Regions from separate parts of the Streptomyces shaanxiensis genome, predicted to be linked through region 3. Evidence: riboswitches for the same ligand, from Rfam matches in the RefSeq annotation. Region 3 holds a riboswitch; each other region holds the start of a gene.
The links. A riboswitch is a leader RNA that binds a small molecule or an ion and turns the genes downstream of it on or off. The one in region 3 is predicted to bind cobalamin.
Positions count from the first base shown of each region.

Region 1: it holds a riboswitch for cobalamin, as region 3 does, so the genes downstream of both, ABD932_RS09565 (SCO2321 family membrane protein) here and ABD932_RS15125 (energy-coupling factor ABC transporter permease) in region 3, are expected to answer to the same signal.
Region 2: it holds a riboswitch for cobalamin, as region 3 does, so the genes downstream of both, ABD932_RS27065 (ribonucleoside-diphosphate reductase subunit alpha) here and ABD932_RS15125 (energy-coupling factor ABC transporter permease) in region 3, are expected to answer to the same signal.

Region 1 is NZ_BAAAZY010000007.1:90,196-96,853, forward strand. It holds gene ABD932_RS09550 (Strvi_7410 family MBL fold metallo-hydrolase) at 1-670, shown strand, start outside; gene ABD932_RS09555 (nuclear transport factor 2 family protein) at 705-1,145, shown strand; gene ABD932_RS09560 (phosphotransferase) at 1,191-1,859, opposite strand; cobalamin riboswitch at 1,922-2,072, shown strand; gene ABD932_RS09565 (SCO2321 family membrane protein) at 2,189-3,415, shown strand; gene ABD932_RS09570 (SCO2322 family protein) at 3,505-4,152, shown strand; gene ABD932_RS09575 (CbiQ family ECF transporter T component) at 4,145-5,290, shown strand; gene ABD932_RS09580 (ABC transporter ATP-binding protein) at 5,287-6,658, shown strand, end outside.
Region 2 is NZ_BAAAZY010000012.1:893,230-899,887, forward strand. It holds gene ABD932_RS27065 (ribonucleoside-diphosphate reductase subunit alpha) at 1-1,865, opposite strand, end outside; cobalamin riboswitch at 1,991-2,145, opposite strand; gene ABD932_RS27070 (GNAT family N-acetyltransferase) at 2,198-2,704, opposite strand; gene ABD932_RS27075 (NACHT domain-containing protein) at 2,874-6,485, shown strand; gene mctP (monocarboxylate uptake permease MctP) at 6,522-6,658, opposite strand, start outside.
Region 3 is NZ_BAAAZY010000010.1:235,126-241,783, reverse strand. It holds gene ABD932_RS15145 (S66 peptidase family protein) at 1-463, opposite strand, end outside; gene ABD932_RS15140 (S9 family peptidase) at 460-2,424, opposite strand; gene ABD932_RS15135 (M20/M25/M40 family metallo-hydrolase) at 2,430-3,734, opposite strand; gene ABD932_RS15130 (M55 family metallopeptidase) at 3,727-4,560, opposite strand; cobalamin riboswitch at 4,661-4,844, shown strand; gene ABD932_RS15125 (energy-coupling factor ABC transporter permease) at 4,875-5,576, shown strand; gene ABD932_RS15120 (energy-coupling factor ABC transporter substrate-binding protein) at 5,573-5,932, shown strand; gene cbiQ (cobalt ECF transporter T component CbiQ) at 5,939-6,658, shown strand, end outside.

The DNA.
Region 1 (6,658 bases), on a different contig from region 3:
GGACAAGCTCACCGCGGCCGGCGCCCCCGACGCCCATGTGTCCCCCCTGCGCGCCGCCCGCCGCCCGAGCACCCTGCCCGGCTTCTCCCCCGCCCTCCCCGACCGCGAGATCGTCCCCGGCGAACTCCTCGGCCTCCCCGGCCGCCGCCTGCGCGCGATCTGGACCCCGGGCCACACCCCCGGCCACGTCTGTCTGCACCTGGAGGAGGAGCATCCGGCCCAACTCCCGGGCAGCGGACGCCTGTTCTCCGGCGACCATCTGCTGCCCGGGATCACCCCGCACATCGGCCTGTACGAGGACCCCGAGGACACGGCCGTCACCGACCCCCTCGGCGACTACCTCGCCTCCCTCGAACGCGTCGGCGGCCTCGCCCCCGCCGAGATCCTCCCGGCCCACCAGCACGCGTTCACCGACGCGCCCGCCCGCGTACGGGAGTTGCTGACCCACCACGAGTCCCGCCTCACCGGCCTCCTCGCCCTCCTCGCCGAACCCCTCACGCCCTGGCAGCTCGCCGAGCGCATGGAGTGGAACCGGCCCTGGGACCAAATCCCGTATGGATCGAGGAACATCGCGATCGCGGAGGCGGAGGCCCATCTGCGGCGGCTGGTGAAGTTGGGGAGGGCGGAGGCGGTGGCCGGGAGTGAGCCGGTGACGTACGTGGCCGTTTAAGTGGCCTGTTCAAGTGGCCGTTTAATACGTGCCCATGGAGCAGCTTATCGCCGAACGCGCCTGCGAGCGCATCGTCATCGACTTCGTCCACCGCCTCGACCTCGGCGAACCCGCCTCCGTCGCCGAGCTGTTCACCGAGGACGGCACCTGGTCCTGGCCGGAGGGCGACCGGTTGGTCCAGGGCCGCGACGCACTCCGCGCGTACTTCGGCTCCCGCCCCGCCGACCGGCTCTCCCGCCGCATGATGTCCAACATCCTCGTCACGGTCACCTCCCCGGACACGGCGACGGCGGTCTCGTACTTCACGACGTACCGCGTAGACGGCCACACCGGCGGCATGGTCCCGCCCGGACCTCCTGTCCAGATCGGCACCTACGAGGACGCCTTCCGCAGACAGCCGGACGGCACCTGGCTGCTCACCGCGCGCACCCTCCACCTCCCCTTCGGCGGCCCGACCCCGAGGGCCGGCGACTAGGCGCCTGTGATGCGGCGGCGGCCGCTCCCGCGGAGACGGATGGAACTAGTCCCGCAGGAACGTACGGATCAACTCCTCCGCAGCACCCAGCAGTTCGACCTCCCGCCGAGTCATCGTCGGATTCGCGGCCCGGCGGCGCAGCGCCTCCGCGAGGCCGTTCTCGGTGAGGCCGTTCTCGGTGAGGCCGGACGGGTCGGCGAGCAGGCCGGCCAGGAGCGCGCGGGCGGGCTCGGCGATGGCTTCGTCTCCTACGGCGACCTGGGCGAGGATCACCGCGGAGGAGCCCCAGTCGAGGCCGGGATCGCCTTCGCTCGCGTTGTCCCAGTCGATCACGTACGGGCCGTCGGGCGTGAGGACGACGTTGTCCGGATGCAGGTCGAGATGCAGGACTTGGCCCTGCGGCCCACGCGCGGGGACGCCGTGCAGCTGCCGCAGCAGCCGGGCGAGGATGCCGCCCGCCTCCTGCGCGTCCATCTCCCCCTCGATCAGCGCCCGCAGCATCGTCGGCCCCGACAGCCGCTGCATCACCAGCTCGGTCCGGGAGGAGTCGGCGAGCCGCACGCGGGGCGCCGGATAGCCGTGCTGGCGGACGTGCGCCATCACCGCCCCTTTGGCGAGCGCGTCCCCGTACCCCTCCCGGTCCCGGCGCAGCACCCACGCCTCGTCGATCTCGTACACGTCGGCGGTACGCCCCGACCCGAGCAGTCTCCCCACGATCCCCACGGTCCCCCCTGTCGCTTCCTTCACGGCCGAAGCTACCCGCCCGCGCAGGCGGCCCTCAGCGTCCGGGTTACGGGCGGGTAGAGTGACGGCGTCGTCATCACACCCGTACAGGTGGAAGCCGGTGCAAATCCGGCGCTGACCCGCAACCGTGAACCGGTCGTCGAAGGCCGGTGAGCCGGATCGCCCCGTACGGATTCGTGACCGGCTCACGTGCACCGGCAACCGGCCGGAGCACGGCACCGTCGAGGTATGCGGAGCCGAGCCGCCCGGGGGACTCCCCTGTGCTGCCCGGCCCCCTGAGGGAAGGGCACCCGCCGATCATGTACGTCCGCCGCAGCGCCGCGGCCCTGGCCGCCGTCACCGTGATCGGCACGGCCGGTGCCACGCCCGCCGTCGCCGTCGACCACACCCCGTCCGCGTCGCCGTCCGTCGCGCTCCCCGCCGGCCTGTACGGCACCGCCGACCCGACGTACGACGGCGTCTGGCGCCAGTCCCTCGCGCTGATCGCGCAGAGCCGGATGGACGTACAGCCCGCCGTCAAGGCGATCGACTGGCTGGCCGGGCAGCAGTGCGCCGATGGGGCGTTCGCGGCGTTCCGTGCCGACCCCGCCAAGGCGTGCGACGCGAAGACCATGGTCGACACCAACAGCACGGCCGCCGCCGTCCAGGGCCTGGCCGCGGTCGGCGGGCACGAGAAGGAGACCGGCAAGGCGGTGACCTGGCTGAAGTCCGCGCAGAACAAGGACGGCGGCTGGGGCTACACGCCCGGCGGAGCCAGCGACGCCAACTCGACGTCCGTCGTGATCGGCGCCCTGAACGCCGTCGGCGAGGATCCCGCCGAGGTCCGCAAGGACGGCAAGTCGCCCTACGACGCGCTGCTGAAGCTCGCCCTGCCGTGCGCGGACGGCGGCGCCTTCGCCTACCAGCCGGACAAGAAGGGCAAGTTGGCGGCCAACGCGGACGCGACGGCGGCGGCCGTGGTCGGCACGCTGGGGACGGGCATGCTGGCGACGAAGGCCGGCGACAAGAAGGACGTCGCCTGCGCCGACGCCTCCGACCTCACCGCGGAGCAGGCCTCTGCCAACGGCGCCGCGTACCTGACGAAGGCGGTCGAGAAGGACGGCTACCTCAAGTCCGCCCTCGCCGGCGCCGAGGACCAGCCCGACTACGGCAACACCGCGGACGCGGTCGTCGCCCTCGCCGCCCGGGCCGGTACCCAGGCAGCGCAGAAGCCCGTGCGCTGGCTGGAGCGCAACGCCGCCCAGTGGGCCGCCCAGAGCGGCCCCGCCGCCTACGCCCAGCTGATCCTCGCCGCCGACGCGGCGGGCGCCGACCCGCGTGACTTCGGCGGCACCGACCTGGTCAAGCAGCTCAACGCGCAGGGCCCGGCGCCGCGGACGGCGGCGACGGAGTCGGAGAAGCCGTCGCAGGAGAAGCAGGACGACGACAACGGCGTCAGCCTGTGGTGGATCATCGGCGTCGGCCTGGTCGCGGGCATCGGCATCGGCTTCCTGATGAGCGGCCGCAACAAGGGCAAGCGACCGTGATCCGCCACGCCCTCGCCAACCGCCGTCCCTTCGCCGTCCGCCGTACCCTCGCTGTCCGTCGTACCCTCGCCGTCCCTCGTACCCTCGCCCTGCTCCTGGCCGCGCTGACCCTCCTGGTCGGCGCGGCCCAGGCCGCCCAGGCGACCGGCTACCGCTACTGGTCCTTCTGGGACCGCGACGGCGACACCTGGACCTACGCCACCCAGGGCCCCTCCACGGCCCGCCCGTCCGACGGCGACGTCCAGGGTTTCCGCTTCGCGGTGAGCGAGGACTCCAAGGACGCGGCCCGCCCGAGGGGCGCCGCCGTGTTCGAGGTGATCTGCGCGAGAACGCCCGCGCGGGACGGCGAGAAGCGGGTGGCGCTGGTCATCGACTTCGGCACGACCGCCGACGCCCCGTCGGACGAGACCCCACCGGCCCGCCGTACGGCCTGCGCTCGCGTCCCCGCCGACGCCACCACGGCAGAGGCCCTGGCCTCGGTGGCCAAGCCCCTGCGCTACGACACGAACGCCCTGCTGTGCGCGATCGCCGGCTATCCGGAGCAGGGGTGCGGGGAGCAGGTGTCGGGGGCCGGGAAGCCGACGGCGACCGAGGAGCAGGCGGCCGAGAAGGAAGCGGCGGAGAAGAAGGACGATTCGGAGGGCGGCCCGTCAGTGGGCCTGGTGGCCGGGATCGCCGTGGTGGCGGTGCTGGGCGCGGCGGCGGTATGGCAGGCACGGCGGCGCCGGAATGCCTAGTCACTCAGGCATCCGTAGCGGTGGGCAGTCGTCCCAGCTGCACCCCGGCGCCTGGTGGCTCTGGTCCCTGGCCCTCGGCACCGCCGCGACCCGCACCACCAACCCGCTCCTCCTCACCCTCCTCATAGCGACCTCCGCCTACGTGGTGGCGACCTGCCGCCCCCAGGCCCCCTGGGCCCGCTCCTACACGGCCTTCGTCAAACTCGCCCTGGCCGTCCTCCTCATCCGCCTCCTCTTCGCGGTGACCCTCGGCTCCCCCCTCCCCGGCACCCACGTGATCGTCACGCTCCCCGAAGTCCCCCTCCCCCACTGGGCGCAGGGCATCCGCCTGGGCGGCAAGGTCACCGCCGAGACCCTGGTCAAGGCCTTCTACGAGGGCCTCAAACTGGCCACCCTCCTCATCTGCGTAGGCGCCGCGAACTCCCTCGCCAACCCCACCCGCCTGCTCAAGTCCCTCCCCGGCGCCCTGTACGAAATGGGCGTCGCGGTGGTCGTGGCCCTCACCTACGCCCCCAACCTCATCGCCGACGTCCAGCGCCTGCGCGCCGCCCGCCGCCTGCGCGGCCGCCCTGACACCGGCATCCGCGGCCTCCTGCAGGTCGGGCTCCCGGTCCTGGAGGGCGCGTTGGAGCGCTCGGTCGCCCTGGCCGCCGCGATGGACGCCCGCGGCTACGGCCGTACCGCCGACGTCCCGCCCCGCGTCCGCCGTACGACCACCGCGCTCACCCTCGGCGGCCTCCTCGGCGTCTGCGCCGGAACGTACGGGCTGCTGACCGCCGAAGGCGGCACGTACGGACTGCCGGTGCTGCTCACCGGACTCACCGCCGCCCTGGCGGGCCTGCGCCTGGGCGGTCGCCGCACCCTGCGCACCCGCTACCGCCCCGACCGCTGGAACACCCGCGCCTGGCTGGTCGCCGGTTCCGGCGCGGCGGTCGCCGCCCTGCTGACCCTCGCCGCGACCCGCGACCCGGCGGCCCTGAACCCCGGCGTGATCCCCCTCGTCGCACCCACCCTCCCCCTGTGGCCGGCGGCGGCCGTCCTCCTGGGCCTGCTCCCCGCCTTCATCAGCCCCGCCCCCAGAAGTCCCTCCCCCAGAATTCCGTCACCTCAGAGTCCCGCCCTCAAGGAGCCGTCGTGATCCGCTTCGAGAACGTCTCCGTGACGTACGACGGCGCCGCCGAACCCACCGTCCAGGGCGTGGACTTCGAGGTGCCCGAGGGCGAACTGGTCCTGCTCGTCGGCCCGTCGGGCGTGGGCAAGTCCACGGTCCTCGGCGCGGTGAGCGGACTCGTCCCGCACTTCACCGGCGGCACCCTGCGCGGCCGCGTCACGGTGGCCGGCCGCGACACCCGTACCCACAAGCCGCGCGAACTCGCGGACGTGGTGGGCACGGTCGGCCAGGATCCCCTCTCCCACTTCGTGACCGACACCGTCGAGGACGAACTGGCCTACGGCATGGAGTCACTGGGTCTCGCCCCCGACGTGATGCGCCGCCGCGTCGAGGAGACCCTCGACCTGCTCGGCCTCGCCGACCTCCGCGACCGCCCCATCTCCACCCTCTCCGGCGGCCAGCAGCAGCGCGTAGCGATCGGCTCGGTCCTCACCCCGCACCCCGGCGTCCTGATCCTCGACGAACCGACGTCGGCCCTGGACCCGGCCGCCGCGGAGGAAGTCCTCGCGGTCCTCCAACGCCTGGTCCACGATCTCGGCACGACGGTCCTGATGGCCGAACACCGCCTGGAACGGGTCGTCCAGTACGCCGACCAGATCGCCCTTCTCCCCTCCCCCGGAGCGCCCCCGATCCTGGGCACTCCGGCGGAGGTGATGGCCGTATCCCCGGTGTACCCGCCAGTCGTAGGCCTTGGCCGCCTGGCAGGCTGGGCGCCCCTCCCATTGACGGTTCGCGACGCGCGGCGACGGGCAGCGGCCCTACGGCAACAACTTGAGGAACGAAACGACATCGCCCCTCAGGGGCGCGGGGAACTGCGCGACCAGCCACGACGAACCCGCAGCCGCCAACAATCCACACCCCCCGAGCTAGTAGGCGCACACGCCCTCACCGTCACCCGCGACCACATCCGCGCCCTCCACCACATCAACCTCACCGTCGCCCCCGGCGAAACCATCGCCCTCATGGGCCGCAACGGCGCTGGCAAGTCCACCCTGCTCAACACCCTGGTCGGCCTGATCAAACCCTCCGCCGGCGAAGTGAACGTCGGCGGAGCCGTCCCCCACCGCACCTCACCCCACGACCTGGTCCGCCGCGTCGGCCTGGTCCCGCAGGAACCCCGCGACCTCCTCTACGCCGACACGGTCGCCGCCGAATGCACCGCCGCCGACACAGACGCGGGCGCCGAACCCGGCACCTGCCGCGCCCTGGTCTCCGAACTCCTCCCGGACATCCCCGACGACACCCACCCCCGCGACCTCTCCGAGGGCCAGCGCCTGACGCTCGCGCTGGCGGTGGTCCTGACCGCCCGCCCGCCCCTCCTGCTTCTCGACGAAC
Region 2 (6,658 bases), on a different contig from region 3:
ACGCCGGCGATCGAGGCGATGGTGGCGGTGGGCGCGATCGCGAGCAGCAGGGAGTTGCGCATGCCGGTCGTGGCGATACGGCTGCGCAGCGCGGCCCAGCGCTCCGGCCAGGTCAGCTCGACACCGTAGTGGTCGGGGTGCAGGACACCCTTGGCCGTACGGGTCTTCTCCCAGGCCGGGAGCGGGCCGTTGCGCTCGGCGAGGTCGGCGGAGGCCTCGTACGCGGCGAGCATGATGCGCTCGGCGATACGGGTGGAGAGCGCCTTGGCCTCCGGCGAGTCGAAGGGCAGCCGCAGTTTGAAGAAGACGTCCTGCAGGCCCATCGCGCCCAGGCCCACCGGCCGCCACTTCGCGTTCGACCGGCCCGCCTGCTCGGTCGGGTAGAAGTTGATGTCGACGACCCGGTCGAGGAACGTGACGGCCGTGCGGACCGTGGCGTCGAGCCGCTCCCAGTCGATGTCGCCGGTCATCGTGTTCACGAAGGATCCGAGGTTGACCGACCCCAGGTTGCAGACCGCCGTCTCCCCGTCGTCCGTGACCTCCAGGATCTCCGTGCAGAGGTTGGAGGAGTGGACGACATGGCCGGGCAGCGCCGTCTGGTTGGCGGTGCGGTTGGCGGCGTCCTTGAAGGTCATCCAGCCGTTGCCGGTCTGCGCGAGGGTACGCATCATGCGGCCGTACAGGTCACGGGCGGGGATGGTCTTCTTGGCGAGCCCGGCCGCCTCCGCCTTGCGGTAGGCCGCGTCGAACTCCTCGCCCCACAGGTCGACCAGCTCGGGCACGTCCGACGGCGAGAACAGCGACCACGGCTGGTCGGCGTTGACCCGGCGCATGAACTCGTCCGGGATCCAGTGCGCGAGGTTCAGGTTGTGCGTACGCCGGGCGTCCTCACCGGTGTTGTCGCGCAGCTCCAGGAACTCCTCGATGTCGGAGTGCCAGGTCTCCAGGTAGACCGCGGCGGCACCCTTGCGCCGGCCGCCCTGGTTCACGGCGGCGACGGAGGCGTCGAGCGTCTTCAGGAACGGGACGATGCCGTTGGAGTGGCCGTTGGTGCCGCGGATCAGCGAACCGCGGCTGCGGACGCGGGAGTACGCGATGCCGATGCCGCCGGCGTGCTTCGAGAGGCGGGCGACCTGGTGGTAGCGGTCGTAGATGGAGTCCAGCTCGTCGAGCGGGGAGTCGAGGAGGTAGCAGGACGACATCTGGGGGTGCCGGGTGCCGGAGTTGAAGAGGGTGGGGGAGGAGGGGAGGTAGTCGAGGCGGCTCATGAGCCCGTAGAGCGCGGCGACTTCATCGACGGAGCGGACGGTGTCGTCCTCGGCGAGACCGGCGGCGACGCGCAGCATGAAGTGCTGGGGCGTCTCGATGACCTTGCGGGTGATCGGGTGCCGGAGCAGGTACCGGCTGTGCAGGGTGCGCAGGCCGAAGTAGCCGAAGCGGTCGTCGGCGCCGGTGTCGATCAGGGCGTCGAGGCGGGCCGCGTGGATCCGCGCGAACTCGGCGGTCCGGTCGGCGACGAGGCCCTCGCGGTGCCCGACCGCGACCGACTCGGTGAAGGACGTGACGCCCTGCGAGGCGGCCTCGGCGGCGATGGAGATGGTCAGCAACCGGGCGGCCAGCCTGCTGTAGGCGGGGTCCTCGGAGATGAGGCCGGCCGCCGCCTCGGTGGCCAGCTCGCGCAGCTCCGCCTCGTCGGCGCGGGCGGACCGGCCGCGCAGCGCGGCGGCGGCGACCCGGCCGGCGTCGGCGTCGGGGAGGTCGGCGGTCAGCTCGGTCAGGGTCCGCAGCAAGGCGGTTCCCGGGGCGTCCTCGTCGATGGCGACGGTCGGGACGGCTGAGGCCGGATCTGCTGGCGCGATGGTCACGTGGGGGCTCTCCCTCGCTCGGCACGGGGGCCTTGCGGAGGGCAGGGGGCAGCACACGAGCGCACGCGGCGTCGCGTCCACCGACCCACTCCACGAGGCCCGGACGTCAGAGCGCACCGGCCGGGTGGCCGGGCGCGCTGTCGGCAGGTCCTCGGACTGACTCCTGTGCGCGCCGTGTCCCGGGAACCGCGTCCCGGGAGCAGACATGCACAAGTACACCGTTGCGGGACAGTTCCGGATTCGCACCGGATTCCCCTGCGGCGACAGCGAGGACGAGCATACATCTTGTGCTCACCCGCCACGCCACCCCCAGATGTTGTGTCGCGCTGGTTTCAGAGCGTCAACTCATAGGTGAGAAGAGTGATGTCGGTGAGGTGCGGGATCGGATTCCAGTCCCGATCCGGTGTGCGGACGAAGCCCAGACGTTCGTAGATGCGGTGGGCGCCGTGCATGGTGCGCTGGGAGGACAGGACGATGCGTACGCAGCCCTCCGTGGCCCGTGCGCGTTCGACGCAGGCGCGTACGAGGGCCTCGCCGGCTCCGCGTCCCCGCGCCGTGTGATCGACGGCGAGCATCCGGATCTCGGCCTCGCCGGAGCGGGCTATGTCGGCCATGGGGCCGCCGGACGGGACGAAGGTGACGCCGCCCAGGAGCTTGTCGCCGTCGGTGGCCACCAGTACCTCGGCGGCGGCCGCCCGCCTTGCCACGTCCTTCAGTACGCCGAGGTACTCGTCGTGCTCGCCGAAGTCGAGGAGGCCGTCCTGGAGGTAGGCCTGGGCGGTGATCTCGCCGAGTGCCTCGTACTCGGCGGGTCTCGCCTGCCGGATCACGATGTCCATGCGGCCGAGTCTGCCGGACCGGTACGGCGGCGGCCTGGGGTTTTCGCCGAGGGCCGCCGGGTTGCGGGGAGTTCCGGGAGTGCTTCCATGGAGGTAGGTGTCGGCGCCCGCGGTCCCTCCGTTTCGAGAGCCTTCTCGGAAGGAGACGCACGATGACGAGGGTCGTCCGATGACGAGGGTCGTCCGTCACCCGCCCGGCAAGGAGCGGCCGCGCAACGCGCCGATGGCGACACTGGCTCCGAGGCGGGCGGGCAGCTGGGCCAGGCGGGGGTTCGTGGGCCACTGGCACCGGCTGACGATCCGTCTGGAGGCCCGCCGCGGCACCACCCGCCCCAGGAAATGGCGCCGCTGGATCTCCTACACCAACGTCACCCGGGCCGTCTGGATCGTGGCCGCGCTCGCCCTGCTCGCCTGGGCCGTGCAGGGCCTGTACATCGTGATCACGAGTAACACGACCCGCTTCGAGAAATGGCGGCAGGACAGCGAGGGGTTCGACGCCGTCATGCGCTTCGTCGGCCCGGTGCTCGGCGCGTCGATCGCCGCCACCCTCTTTCTGTTCTGGTGGTACCGGTGGACCAAGCGGCGCTATCTCGCGAAGGCGCGGGACGACCCCCACCGGCTGGTGCTCACCGCCGGCCCGGACACCGCCGAGATCGTGGGCCGGGAGGAGATCGCCCAGGTCATCGCCGAACGGCTGCGGGAGCGCGACACACGCCGGCCCTATCTGCTGGTCGGCGGCGTCGGCGTGGGCAAGACCGCCGTCCTGGTACGGCTCACCGAACTGCTGGCCGAGCAGAACGCCGTGCCCGTGCCGATCCGGTTGCGGGACGCGACCGGCGACCTGAACTTCGAGCGCATGGCCAGGCAGCGCTTCGCCGAGGAGGCGCCCCGGGGCATCCTCGCGCGCAGCAAGACCGACCGGGTCTGGCAGCAACTGCTCGCCGACGACAAGCCGGTCGTCATCGCCGACGGGCTGGAGGAGGCCCTCCTCGGCGACGGCCTCCAGCAGAACCGGGACAACATCATCCGGCGGGCCATCGAGCGGGCCCACGCCGAGAAACTCCCCCTCGTCATCGCCTCCCGGCCGCACAGCCCGCTGGAGAGCACTCCGGCCGCGATCGTGGAGTTGGAACCGCTCAGCGAGGAGGAAGCCCTGCGCTTCGTCCAGGCGCGGGTCCCGGAGACGGACGAGCGCCGCGTGGACTGGATCGTGGAGACGGCCGAGGTCACCGAGTCACCCGTCTACCTGCAGATAGCCCGTGAACTGCACCGCCACGGAGCCCTGGAGCACGATCGGCCGGACGACGACCCGCAGCACATGAACACCCGCAGCCGTGACCGCGGCACACTGCGGCTCTGGCTGCTGCAGACCTGGGACGAGGCGCTGTGCGAGGGCCGGCTGCGCGAGGATGTCACCCTGTCCCGGCAGGAGCGCCGCGACACCCTCGAAGTGGTCTCCGCGCTGGCCTGCGTAGGACTGCTCCAGGACCGTCTGGAGGTCGGCTTCGGGGAGCTGCTCGACACGGACGTCCACCCCGGTCCGGTGCGGCGCGCGCAGGCCCGGGCCGAGCACCTGTGGTCCAGCGGACGCGGCTTCGACCGGTACGGCAGGCGGGGCAACGTCTTCTCCGAGTGGCACCGGCAGCAGATCTGGGACGTGCTCTGCCGGCGGCTCGGCCCGGAGGAGCGCAGGAGGCTGCGACGGGGCAACATGGACCAGTGCCGTGCCGCCCTCGCCCGGATCGCGCGCAACGCGGACAAGCTCGGGCTGGTGGAGGGCTTCGAACGCAGGGTCCGTTTCCCGCACAGCATCATCCAGGCCTACTTCGGCTACCGCGTCCTGAACCACCTGGGCGAGCGGGGCGCCGGAGAACTCGTCGAGCAGGCACTGCAGCCCCCCGGCCCCAGCCGCGAACTCCTCATGGCCCTGGTGCTGTTGTCACGTCGGCGGACGGGGGCGCTCAGGGCCCCGCGGGACGGTGTCCGGGCCGAGGCGAAGTCGGAGATCGAGGAGTTGCTCCGCCGGTCGCCCGTGGGCGGACACAGCCTCGCCCGCCGGCTCTGCACGGCCGCGCGCCGCCGCACCGACGACTCCAAGGCCCTCGATCTCTACACGGCGGCCGTGGAGATCGAGAGCGTGGAGGAGGTCCCCAGGCTGCTCGACGACATCGTCGGCGAAGTCCGCAAGAGGTGGACCGGTTTCAAGGGGGACCGGCGCACCCTCGACGACGCCAAGCTGAGGCTGCTCAGGCAACTGGGAGCCGCACTGCGGAGCGTCTCCGCCAGGATCGACACCACTCCGCTCTACGAGGACCTCGTCGAGATCGGCATCAAGGAACCCTCCTACTCCATACGCCTGGCCGCGGCCCAGGAGTTCGGCACCGGCGGCAACGCGGCGTTCGCCGTGATCCGCGGGCGGGTCGGGCTGAACAGCGACCCCGTGAAGGAGTACAACGACAGACTCGCCGAACTGAAGGCCTGGAAGCGGCAGGAGTACGAGCGATGGGCCGAGCGCATGTCCAGGGCGAGGGCCGCCGGCGCGCCCTCACGGGCCAGGTCCGCGCGCATCGGCCGACTGCAGCAGGACCGGCGCCGACTCAACCAGGACTACCGCCGCAAACGGGTCGACCTCTTCCGGGAGTTCGTGATGCGTGCCTGGATGATCCCCATGCTGCTGGGCTCGGTCGACGAGGCGCACCGAGACGAGGTCCGGGAACGCCTCACCAAGTGGCTGCGCCACCTCGACCCGAACGCCACCGACGGCGCCCCCGACCTGCCGCTCGCCCTGGAGGCCGCGCTCGCCCAGGGCTTCAAGTACGCGGCCAACCGTCGCAAACGGCACCCGGACGTCTACCCGGCCGGCCGCGCCGACCTGATCCGGCAGGCGGAGACCGTGCTGCAGCAGTCCCGGTGCTGGTACGCGCAGCTCATCCTGCTCCAGGCGCTGTGCCTGTGGGAGCTCCCGGACACCGTGGGCGCCCACGAGCGGGGCGCGCACGCGAGGTCCGGCAAGGACGGCAGCGACGGCACGCGTGAGCCGTCCCGGGCGATGGGCGGGACGAGCGCCATACAGACCGTGCAGCGGTGGCTGTCGATGGCCGGCACGGTGAACCGGGCGCCCGGGCCTTCCGGGGGGAACGGTGACGCGCCCCGGCGGCTCCTGCATCCGTTCGTCGCCGAGGCGGGAGACCTGGTGGCCCTCGCGCTGGAGACCGGGCAGCCTGAGCGGTTCCTCTGGATCGACGAGAAGGGCGTCGCCGACAACATCGGCGCGCGCACCGGCAACTCCGAGGCGTACCGCAAGCACAACCTGTGGATTCCGCCCTCGGTCGGATGGAGCACCCTCGACGCGCGCGCCCAGCGCCTGGTCGCCGACGTGCTGGTGATGCTGAACCTCATCGACCGGGACGGACATCCGGACGAGGTCGAGGAGCGGATGGCCCGCGTGGAGCAGCCGGGAATGCCGCTCCCACCGTGCATCCGCAGCGACCGCGGCCCGCTGCGGCCCGGTCTGCGGGCCGGGATGTCGGACCCGCCCACACCCGGCTCGACCTGTCTGCCCGACTGCAAGTTCCAGCTCTGCCCGTACCCGCCCCGGGGCTGTGTGCCCAGGGGAGAGATCCGGGAGCCGTTCTGCCGCCAGCAGCAGGCCCTGCTGCCGGGACGCGTGCGGCGCCACCTGCCCAGGGGCCTGCGCAGGAAGACACCGCACTGGGTCAGCATGCGGGTGACGGAACTCGACGGCTTCTGGCAGCAAATGGCCGGGCGTACGCGCAGCTAGTGCTGCCGCGGTACGCCCGGCCTCCGAGCAGGTGAACTAGTGCTTCGCCACCGGAAGTTCCACCTTTACTCCGGGGTCGCCCGCGTCCGCCGTGTAGTCCTCCGGCTTCGTCTCGTCGACGCCCTCCGGGGCCTTCACGGCCTTCAGGACGAAGGTCAGAACCACGGTGACCA
Region 3 (6,658 bases):
CGATGCCCGCCGCCATCGGCCCGTGCAGCGTGGCCAGGCCCAGCCGCGTGGCGAACGCCTCGTGCAGCACGGTGATGTCGCTGAAGCCGACGAACACCTTGGGCCCGGCCGCCCGCATCGCCTCCCAGTCGAGCAGGTCGACCATGCGCTGGACGCCGTATCCGCCCCGGGCGCACAGCACCGCGTCGACGGACGGATCGCACCAGGCGCGCTGGAGGTCGGCGGCCCGGTCGGCGTCCGTGCCCGCGAGATAGTCCAACTCGCCGTGGCGGTCGAGCACATGCGGGGCCACCACCGGGTCGAGATCCCAGCCGCGCAGCACGTCGAGCCCGGCCTGGAGCCGCTCCTCGGGCACGGGCCCGCTGGGCGCGACGACGGCCACGCGGGCGCCGGGGGCGAGCCGGGACGGTCGTACGAGGGGCCGTACGAGCGGCTGCGCGAGTGGCCGTACCGGCTCGGTCACTTGGTGAGCTCCAGCTTCGGGATCCCGGGCGGGTTCAGCCCGAAGACCTGGGCGTACAGGGAGAGTTCGGACTCCAGGACGCAGATCATCGTCTCCGCCCGCCTGAACCCGTGGCCCTCCCCCTCGAAGGCGATGTAGGCGTGCGGTACCGGGCGCCCCACCATGCGGGCAAGGAACCGCTCGCACTGCGCGGGCGGGCAGATCACGTCGTCCAGGCCCTGCAGCAGCAGGAAGGGCACGGTGAGGCGGTCGGCGTGCGCGGCGGGCGAGCGCTCCGCGTACCGTCCGGGCACCTCGGCGAGCGGGCCGACGAGGGTCTCCAGGTAACGGGACTCGAAGTCATGGGTCTCGCCCGAGCCCCAGCCGGCCAGGTCGAGGATGGGATAGACGATCGTGCCGCAGGCGTAGACGTCGGTCGTGGTGAGCGACGCCGCCGCGGTCCAGCCGCCCGCGCTGCCGCCCCGGACGGCGAGCCGGTCGCGGTCGGCGGTGCCCTCGTCGGCGAGGGCCAGCGCGACGGCCGCACAGTCCTCGACGTCCACCACGCCCCACTGCTCGCGCAGCCGGTTGCGGTACTCCCGCCCGTACCCGCTGGAGCCGCCGTAGTTGACCTCGGCGACACCGATGCCACGCGAGGTGAAGTAGGCGATGGCCAGGTCGAGCACGAGGGGCGCCCGGTCGGTGGGGCCGCCGTGCGCCCACACGACGTACGGCGGCGGCGTACCGCTGGGGGCCGTGCAGCCGGGGTTGTGGGGCGGGTAGATGTGCGCGTGGACGTTCTGCCCGGCGGGGCCGGTGAAGGTGCGGATCTGCGGCTCGGGGTAGTGGGCGGGGTCCACCGCGTCGTCGTGCTCGGCCCCGATCACCCGGGACCGGCCGGTCCGTGTGTCGAGTTCGACCACCTCGTAGGCGCTGCGGGGGCTCGCGCCCACGGCCACCACACGCTCCCCGTTCACCGCGAGCGTGGGCGCGAACTCGGTCCAGGGGCCGGCCGCGTCGACGATCTCGCCGGTCTCGGGATCCAGTACACCGAGGGCGGTCGAGCCACGTCCGTGCACGACGGCGATCAGCCCGCCCGCCAGCGGCGCGAACCAGCGCAGGCCGAGCTTCCACAGCGGTCCGCCGAACTCCTCCTCGCGCGGACAGAGCGGTTCGCCGTCCCGGTAGAGGTTCCACCAGCCGCTGCGGTCGCTCGCGTACAGCAGCCGGCCGTCGGCCGACCAGTCGACCTGCGCGATCGACTCCTCCGGGCCCCCGGCAACGGTCTGCGGGCGCCCGAAAGTGCCGTCGGGGCCGACATCGGCGACGAGCAGTTCCGTACCGTCCCACGGCATCCGCGGATGGTCCCAGGCGAGCCACACCGCGCGCCGCCCGTCGGGCGAGATCCGGGGGCCGGTGACGAACCGGTGCCGGTCGTCGATGAGTTCGCGTACGGCATCCCGGTCCTCGGCCGCCGAGCCGTCCAGCGGGACCGCGGCCAGGACGCGCCGCACATCGGTCGGCCCCGCCCCCGTGAACTCCTCAAGCACGCACCACACTTCACCGAGTCCGAGCCGCACCTGCGGCTCCACCCAGCGCAGTCCGCCGCCCACCGGCGACACGGGAGTGAGCGGACGCGGCTCGCCGCCCTCCTCGTACCGGTAGAGCCGCTGGTCGGCGAAGTTGACGAAGACGACGAGCCACCGGCCGTCCACCATCGCGCCCGCCCAGGGCTGTCCGCCGTACTCGACGACCCGGCTGCGCACATTCCACTCGGCGGGCAGCACCGACTCCTCGCAGCGGTCGGCCCGCCGCCGCACCAGCGTGCGCCGCCCGCCCTGCGTGGGCCGCGGCTCGGTCCACCACGCCTCGTCGCCCACGAAGCCCACATACTCGGGGCGCCCGTCGTGCGCGGCGGCGATGGCCGCGTCGATGGGCGAGGGCCAGGAACCGTACGCCAGCGTCCGCACTGTCTCCCCCAACTCTCCTAGGCCGTGCGCAGAAAACGGTCGAGAACGCGGACGCCGAAGTGCAGTGCCTCGATGGGCACCCGCTCGTCGACGCCGTGGAACATGGCCCCGTAGTCGTAGCCCTCCGGCAGCCTCAGCGGCGAGAAGCCGTAGCCGGTGATGCCGAGCCGGGAGAACTGCTTGGCGTCCGTGCCGCCCGGCATGCAGTACGGCACCACGATCCCCTCGGGCGCGAACTCCTCGACGGCGGCCCGCATACGGGCGTACGTCGGCGAGTCCACCGGCGACTGGAGGGCCACCTCGTGGTGGTGGAACTCCCAGTCCACGTCCGGCCCGGTGAGTTCATCGATGGTCGCGCGGAACTCGTCCTCGAAGCCAGGCAGATACCGGCCGTCGACGTATGCCACGGCCTCCCCCGGGATCACGTTGATCTTGTAACCGGCTTCCAGCATGGTCGGGTTGGCGCTGTTGCGGACGGTCGCCTCGACCAGCTTGGCCGCGGGGCCGAGCTTCTCCAGCAGGCCGTCCACGTCGTCCAGGCCGGCGTCGAGGCCGTACAGCGCGGCGAGTTCGGTCAGGGCGGCGCGGACCGTCGGCGTCAGCCGCAGCGGCCACTCGTGGGCGCCGATCCGCGTGACGGCCGCGGCGAGGCGGGTCACCGCGTTCTCCCGGTTGGGCCGGGAGCCGTGCGCGGCCCGCCCGTGTGCCGTGAGCTTGAGCCAGCCGGTGCCGCGTTCCCCGGCCGCGAGGGGGTAGATCTGCCGCCCGCCGCCGTCGTGGAAGGTGAACGCGCCGGACTCGCTGATGCCCTCGGTGCAGCCCTCGAACAGCCCGGCGTGCCGGTCCGCGAGGAACCCGGAGCCGTCCTCGGCGCTTGCCTCCTCGTCGGCGGTGAACGCGATCACGACGTCCCGGCGGGGCCGGACGCCCTCGCGGGCCCAGGCCCGGACGACGGCCAGGATCATCGCGTCCATGTTCTTCATGTCGACCGCGCCCCGGCCCCACACGACCCCGTCGCGGATCTCCCCGGAGAAGGGGTGCACGCTCCACTCGTCGGCCTGGGCGGGCACCACGTCCAGGTGACCGTGGACGAGCAGCGCGTCCGCCGACGGGTCGGTGCCCTCGATGCGGGCGACGACGTTCGTACGGCCCTCGGTGCGCTCCAGCAGGGTGGGTTCCAGACCCGCCTCGGCCAGCCGTGCGGCGGCGTACTCGGCGGCGGGGCGCTCCCGGCAGTCACCGCCACCCCGGTTGGTGGTGTCGATGCGGATGAGGTCGGAGGTGAACGTCACGACCTCGTCCAGCGCCTGCCCGTCAGCCATACTGCTCCTCCACCGCGGCCGAGACGATCGTGGTGACCGCCTTGAAGGTACGGATTCCCTCGTACATGCGCTCGCTGGTGTACGCCACCTTTCGCTCCCCGATCCGGTCGACGCCGGGGACCACGGTGGCGGCCATCGCGAGATGCTCGGCGTCGAACTCGACGGCCACGGTGAACGGACCGGCGCTCACCGGCTGCTGACGGACCGCCAGCGCGGCCGCCTCCTTGGCCGCGGCACGGATGTCGGCGGCGGTCCTGGCCGGCGTTCGGCACACGGCCGCGTACCGCGACACATGGTCCTTGACGGCGACCTTCAGCGCCTCGGGCGCGTACCCGAGCGCGTCCTCGCAGGCCACGTCGTCGCCGGTGACGAGGACGACGGGGACGCCGTACTCGGCGACGACGTGCGCGTTCAGCAGCCCCTCGCTCGCCCGTACGTCGTTCAGCCACACCCCTGTGATCTGGTTCGCGAGGTAGGTGTGCGCGAGGACACCCTCCATCCCGGCGCCCGCGTGGTAACCGACGAAGGCGATGCCGTCCACGTCGCCGTGCTGCACGCCCTCGACCATGGACAGCGCCTTGTGCCGGCCGGTGAGCATCTCGGCCCGCTCGTCGAGCCGTTCGAGCAGCAGATTGCGCATGCTCCAGTGGGCCTCGTTGATGAGGACGGAGTCGGCGCCCCCGTCGAAGAAGCCCAGCACGGCGGCGTCGACGTCCGAGGTGAACATCCCCCGGCACCGCTCCCACTGCGGCGTCCCCGGCAGCACGTCGCCCGGCCAGGTCACGCCGGTGGCGCCCTCCATGTCGGCGCTGATGAGGATCTTCATGTTCCGTCACGTTACGCGCCGACGAGGGAACCCGCCATGAAGGGGACGAACGCCACTTTCACGCCCCCCAGGCGCGCTTGTCAGCCACCCTGTGCGGGCACTACTGTCACCACGCCTTGGTGAACGGGAAATCCGGTGTGATGCCGGTGCGGCCCTCGCCACTGTGAATCGGGAAGTCCGGCTCCAGCCCTCACGGGCAGCCACTGGGTCCTAGGACCCGGGAAGGCGGAGCACGGGCGGTGGTACCCGTCAGCCAGGAGACCGGCCAAGGCGCGTCAACCATCCACGAGGTGCTGGAGAGGGTCTGCTGAGCCATGCACATAGCCGAGGGTTTCCTCCCGCCGGCGCACGCGGTCGCCTGGGGCGTCGCGTCCGCGCCGTTCGTAGTCCACGGAGTCCGGTCACTCACCCGTGAGGTCAGGGAGCACCCGGAGAGCACACTGCTCCTCGGCGCCTCCGGAGCCTTCACCTTCGTCCTGTCCGCGCTGAAGCTGCCCTCGGTGACCGGCAGCTGCTCGCATCCCACCGGCACGGGGCTCGGCGCCATCCTGTTCCGGCCACCGATCATGGCGGTCCTGGGCACCATCACCCTGCTCTTCCAGGCGCTGCTGCTCGCGCACGGCGGTCTGACCACGCTCGGCGCCAACGTCTTCTCGATGGCGATCGTCGGCCCCTGGGCCGGATACGCGATCTACAAACTGCTGCGCCGCTACGACGTGCCGCTGATGGTCGCCGTCTTCTTCGGGGCGTTCCTCGCCGACCTGTCCACCTACTGCGTCACCAGCGTCCAGCTGGCGCTCGCCTTCCCCGACCCGAGCAGCGGATTCCTGGGCGCGCTCGGCAAGTTCGGGTCCATCTTCGCCATCACCCAGATCCCGCTCGCGGTCAGCGAGGGACTGCTCACGGTGCTCGTGATGCGGCTGCTGGTGCAGTCCAGCAAGGGGGAACTGACCCGGCTGGGCGTGCTCCTCACCAAGAAGCAGTCCGCGACCCAGACCGAGGCGGTGGCCCGATGAGCAAGAACACGAAGATCAACGTCCTGCTGCTGCTCGTCGTGGCCGCCCTCGCCGTGCTGCCGCTGGCCCTGGGCCTCGGCGACCACAAGGAGGAGCCGTTCACGGGCGCCGACGGCGAGGCGGAGACGGCGATCACCGAGATCAAGCCGGACTACGAGCCCTGGTTCTCGCCGCTGTACGAGCCGCCGTCGGGTGAGATCGAGTCGGCCCTGTTCTCCCTCCAGGCAGCGCTCGGCGCCGGTGTCCTCGCCTACTACTTCGGGCTGCACCGCGGGCGGCGGCAGGGAGAACAGCGGGCGCTCGCCCAGCGGGAGACCGAGGCCACACCGGACGAGTCCCCCGCCGAACGGGCCTGAGCCCGCGTGCTGCCGATCGACGCGGCGGCGCACAGCAGTCGCTGGCGCCGCCGTCACCCCGTGGACAAGGCCGTGCTCGGGCTCGGCCTCACCGTGCTCGCCGTCTCGCTGCCGCCCTGGCCGGGAGCCGCGCTGATCCTGGTCACCGCCCTGACCGTGCTCCTGGGTCCGGCGGGCGTGCCCGCGCGGCGGCTGTGGCGTGCCTACCGTGTGCCGTTGGGCTTCTGCGTGACCGGTGCGCTGACTCTGCTCGTCCAGGTCGGCGGGCCCGAGGGCTTCGTGTCCCTCGCCGAGGACGGCGGGCTGCGGGCCGGAGAGCTGCTGCTGCGCACCTCGGCCGCCTCGCTCGGGGTGCTGCTGTTCGCGTTCACCACCCCGATGTCCGACCTGCTGCCCCGTCTGGTGAAGGCCGGGGTGCCCGCGCCCGTCGTGGACGTCGCCCTGGTCACGTATCGCATGAGCTTCCTGCTGCTGGACTCCGTCCGCCGCATCCGGGAGGCACAGGCAGCCCGGCTCGGGCACACCGACCGGGCCGCGGAGTGGCGTTCACTGGCCGGCCTCGGCGCCACCGCCTTCATACGGGCCTTCGACCGGGCCACCCGGCTCCAGGCCGGGCTCGCCGGGCGCGGCTACGACGGCACCCTGCGCGTCCTGGTGCCCGAGGCCCGCGTCTCCGTCCGCTTCACGGCCGCTAGTTGCGCCCTCCTCGCAGCGCTGGCCGCCCTC